One region of the Paenibacillus sp. FSL M7-0802 genome, then DNA from elsewhere that is predicted to be linked to it. Evidence: riboswitches for the same ligand, from Rfam matches in the RefSeq annotation. Region 1 holds a riboswitch; the other holds the start of a gene.
The links. Region 1 has a riboswitch for ZMP and ZTP ahead of MHB54_RS08525 (bifunctional 5,10-methylenetetrahydrofolate dehydrogenase/5,10-methenyltetrahydrofolate cyclohydrolase). Riboswitches for the same ligand answer to the same signal wherever they lie in the genome.
Positions count from the first base shown of each region.

Region 2: another riboswitch for ZMP and ZTP. It lies ahead of MHB54_RS15430 (TIGR01440 family protein); the one in region 1 lies ahead of MHB54_RS08525 (bifunctional 5,10-methylenetetrahydrofolate dehydrogenase/5,10-methenyltetrahydrofolate cyclohydrolase).

Region 1 is NZ_JBBOSD010000001.1:1,798,988-1,801,437, forward strand. It holds gene MHB54_RS08520 (fatty acid desaturase) at 1-756, opposite strand, end outside; ZMP/ZTP riboswitch at 970-1,054, shown strand; gene MHB54_RS08525 (bifunctional 5,10-methylenetetrahydrofolate dehydrogenase/5,10-methenyltetrahydrofolate cyclohydrolase) at 1,166-2,032, shown strand; gene MHB54_RS08530 (cyclodeaminase/cyclohydrolase family protein) at 2,029-2,450, shown strand, end outside.
Region 2 is NZ_JBBOSD010000001.1:3,309,590-3,312,039, reverse strand. It holds gene glyA (serine hydroxymethyltransferase) at 1-485, opposite strand, end outside; gene MHB54_RS15430 (TIGR01440 family protein) at 606-1,193, opposite strand; ZMP/ZTP riboswitch at 1,414-1,495, opposite strand; gene MHB54_RS15425 (low molecular weight protein arginine phosphatase) at 1,574-2,158, opposite strand; gene MHB54_RS15420 (manganese efflux pump MntP) at 2,263-2,450, opposite strand, start outside.

The DNA of each region.
Region 1 (2,450 bases):
GCCTTCTACGGCCGCATTAATATAGCTCCACTCTTCATCGTGCTCAAAATACGAATCCTCAAATTGGTGTTGTACATAGAACAGCCAGATTCCCAACATACCAGATACAAAAAAGATAGGTGCCTGTACGAGAAGGAAGGCCTGCCATCCAATAGCCCATGACAACAGTGCATACAAGGCAACGATGGATATATTCGTCACATAGGTGTTCATTTTTTCCTTGCGTTTGGCTGTCTTGATATTAAACCGATAGGAAATCAAAAAAGTATAGATCGGACCTAGTCCAAACATAACCCAAGGATTTCGATATATGCGATAGGCCAGCCGTGTCCATGTGGAAGCCTCTGTGTACTCTTCTACCGTAAGCACCCACATGTCACCTGTGCCTCTTTTATCCAGATTACTGCTGGTTGCATGGTGGATTGCGTGACTATTTTTCCATTGGTGATAAGGGCAGAGCGTAATAATACCTGTAATCGTTCCCACAATGTCGTTCAGCTTGCGGCTTTTGAAGAAGGATTGATGACCACAATCATGAAAAATAATAAATGTCCGTACCACAAACCCCGATGCAACAATGGCAATTGGAAGTGTCAGCCAGTACGAAACCGACAGACTAAGATAAGCAGCATACCACAATAGGATCAGTGGACCCAAGGTATTGATGAGTTGCAGAACGCTGGATTTTGTGTTTATTTTCTCGTAGGGAGCCATATTTTTTTTCAATTGGGCTAATGGGAGTTGTGTCATACTCATTATGATCCTCCTTTAAAATGACGCCTATACCTTGATCCTGTTAGGCGTACATGTTGATCTAATCTCAGTATAAGGTAAAGCCTCTAGGCGCTGTAGTCATAAACGTCAGCTCGGGTATATGACATTTGTCATATAGACAAGTAACACAACCCGTTTTCCAAATGTTCGCGGGTTTCTTTTCTGATGATTATTTGTTAAAATATAAGGTATAATAACGCTGTATGTGACTGGCGAAGTCAGTGGAATGAACCACGAGGGAGCATACAAAAAAAGCGTACCGTTCGCCTGGGAGAAGTATTTGCAGAGGATTCGTCTGTCTTGACGACCTTGTGCAAATACTTTTTTTTCGTTTTAAGACCATGACACCCTGTTGATAAATCATGCGATAAATTCAGAGGAGGCTCGGACTATGGCTATAATCATGAAATCCAAAGAAGCAGCAGAGCAAGTATATGCAACGATCCGTTCACAGGTAGAAAAAATGAAGCAGCAAGGACACCGTCCCCATCTGGCGACCCTATTGGTAGAAGGCGATCCGGCATCTGCATACTATGCCCGGACCAAGCAAAAAATAGCGGAGAAGCTGGGCATCTCATTTCATCTCCATACTTTTGACCGTCATGTTAGCGAAGCCGAGCTACTGCACCTGATCGGCAGTCTGAACGATGCATCCCATGTACATGGCATTATGCTGGAACTGCCGCTTCCCCAACATCTTTCTGCCTCCGTTATTAAACAATCCATCGCCCCCTACAAGGATATTGATGGAATAACACCTGATAACAAGCTGGCTACCGTAACAGGTGACGCCGGACTATATCCCGCAACACCTCAAGCCTGTATCGAGCTGCTCAAGCATTACGGTCACACCTTGGCAGGCAAAAATGTCACGCTCGTGGGCATCGGGCAGACAGTGGGACTTCCCCTTTTCCACATGTTGCAAAGAGAAAATGCCACCGTTACCGCCTGTCATGCAGGTACGCGTGATATTGCAGAGCATCTGAGCCATGCAGACATTGCCTTCGTCGCAGTCGGATGCCCTGATGTGATTACGCAGGATATGGTCCATCCTGGTCTGATTCTCGTGGATGCAGGAATTAACGAGACGCTGGAAGGAAAAATCGTGGGTGACGCTGCTTCAAACGTGGGTGAAAAGGTACATGCCATTTCTCCGGTTCCCGGCGGTGTTGGCACCTTAACGACTGCGATTTTGTACAAAAATCTGCTCAAAGCGATACATCTGCAACACTACTCCAGAGAGGTGGTCTATTCATGAGTGAACTGTCGTGGAACAATTCCATCGGACATTTTCTGAAAGAGGCTGCAAGTGCAGCGCCTACCCCCGGCGGAGGAAGTGTATCCGCACTGGCTGCGGCACTAGGCGCGGCTATGACCTCCATGACCGCCAACCTTTCACAAGGAGAAAAATATGCGCACATCCATGAAAAAATCACGGACGTCATTAGCAGCATGGGAAGATTGTCTACGCATTGTGAGGAACTGATGGTCGCAGACATCCAATCCTTTGAACAGTACATGACCGCGTTGCGTTTGCCCAAGGAAACAGACGAAGAAAAGCGCTATCGTACCCATTCCCTACAGACAGCGGTGATCGCTGCCATTGAGGTACCCATGCGCCTGCTGGAAGTATGCCGGGACGGATTGTCGCAAGCCTATAACATTGTGGAAATGTC
Region 2 (2,450 bases), 1.5 Mb from region 1:
TTGAAGGCTGCCTTGCGCACTTCATCGTAGTCGATGCGGAAGTTGTCTTCGCGTACACCATAGGCAGCAAAGTTATACAACAAGCCGGAAGCGTTAACCGGACTTCCGTGTGTTAAGTGGCCACCATGCGCCAGATTCATACCCAGTACAGTATCTCCAGGTTTGAGAGCTGCCAGATACACCGCCATGTTGGCTTGTGCTCCAGAGTGAGGCTGCACGTTAGCATGCTCGGCGCCGAACAGTTCTTTCGCGCGGTCACGTGCGATGTCTTCAACGATATCTACATGCTCACAGCCACCATAGTAGCGTTTGTTCGGATAACCTTCAGCATATTTATTCGTCAGCACGGAGCCCATAGCTTCCATTACTGCTTCACTGACAATGTTCTCGGATGCGATTAGCTCGATATTGTGGCGTTGTCGTTTCAGTTCAAGTCCCATTGCTTCCATCACTGCCGGGTCACTTTTACGCAGGTGTTCCATCATGATTGATTACTCCCTCTCCATAGTCAATTGTTGGGTATACAAGCAAACGCCTGCTCCTCTGTTGGGTACCTCATCATCAATGCAAAAAAGATTAGTACAAACATGCCGCCATGCCAAATGCTAATCGCAGTTTCCGCCGACTTCTTGCTCCAGACTGTACACCGCCCGTTGTCCGCCAATAAGTGGAGGACGGGTGAACGCTGCTGTCACACGTGCTTCGCCAATCCAGCGAAGGCTTGGGCGAAACGGAACAGCAATGGGTCGCAGATGCATGCCAATCAGCGTTTCGCCGATGTCTATCCCGGCATGAGCCTGCACGTTCGCCGCCAAACACGCGTCGCTCATAGAACGATAGGCGACGGTAGCCATAGAGCCTCCTGCTGTACGAACAGGAATAGCTGCAACCTCCATCAGTCTCAGTCGCTCCAGCACAGCCCGTTCAACGACCAGCGCTCGGTTCAAATGCTCACAGCATTGAAACGCCACATCAAAGCCATACTGCCTGCGAACGGACTCTACTCCAGACAACAGTTGCTGAGCCACATCGAGCGCCCCCGCCGTACCAATCCGACTTCCAGCCACTTCACTTGTGCTAACGCCAATAACAAGTAGGCGACCAGCCTTGAGACTGGCTGCTTCTGCGATTTCCCGCACGACAGAAGTGGTCTGTGCTTCCAGCGGAATCTCATGATCTAATTGTTCCACCATTGGAACCTCCTTTGGTTGAACAGCCTCTCAGAGACTAGGCACGGTCTCATGCCCCAAGTTCAACACACTCTCTCCTGATCACAATCTGACTATATTATAGCCGATGTTTCAGATTTCGAGCAGAAAAAATGGAAGAATCTTTAATGGAATCAACTCTCAGCTAAAAATCTGGCATAACTTGTATATGAAAAAAAGAGCAGTCCACACCTATGTGGAATTGCTCTTTTGCCCAGGCGACCGGCCGTATATCCGATGCTCCATCGTGGTTAATCCCACTTTTGTCGCCAGTTACATCGGATTCTCATTTTTCCACCTTATCTTAACGGATTAACCGCCGAAAATCAACAGATTCCGTACAAAACAGATGAGTAATACCAATTTTATTCGGAAGATGCCTTTAGCTTGTCCAGCAGCTTATGCAGTGCCGTACGGATTTCCGCAGCTGTGACATCGTAATCTTCTCGCGAACCGCCAAACGGATCAGAAATATCAAAGCCCGGAATCCGTTGGTGTAATTCAATCATTCGTTCACGCTCCTGCGCCGATAGCTCTTGTCCGAGTGAAGCCATCAACTGCTGTGAAGCATATAAACTATCCAACTCCTGTACATCATTCAACACCGCATCCCGGTTCTCCACATATTCCTTAAGCGTAAATACTTTGCCCGCCGTTTGGGGAAAGCGCTGAATTACGTGCTGTTTATGTCCTTGCGTCAAGGTTAAGATCAGATGCGCCCACCCGGCAAGCCCGTCGCTCAAAGAGGTTGAAGTGATCTGATCGGATATATCATGATCACGTAGAACCGCCTCTGCATGTCGGGATATCGGCGTGCCTTCCATCGCGGCTACTCCCGCAGAACGCACTTCCAGTTCTAGCCCATGCTCAGCAGCCAACTTACGCAGCATCCCTTCAGCCATTGGACTGCGACAGGTATTCCCTGTGCATACGAATAAGATATTCTTCAACGTTTTCACCCCCCGTATGTTAAAAAAATATATAAACAGAGGATTACTATAATTCTAATCCCTTACTATAATCCTGCATTTATTTTACACTGTCTACGCTAAAATCAAAACATAAACATAAAGCCGAATGCCAGCAAAATGGCACCGCCCACTGCTTCTCCATAATCTCCTAGATTGCGGCTGACCTTGCGACCCAACAGCAGGCCCAACATCGCCATTGCTCCCCCGCAAAAACCAAACGCCAGAACGGACAGCACCAGATCACTTTGGAACATACCTAGTGACACTCCTA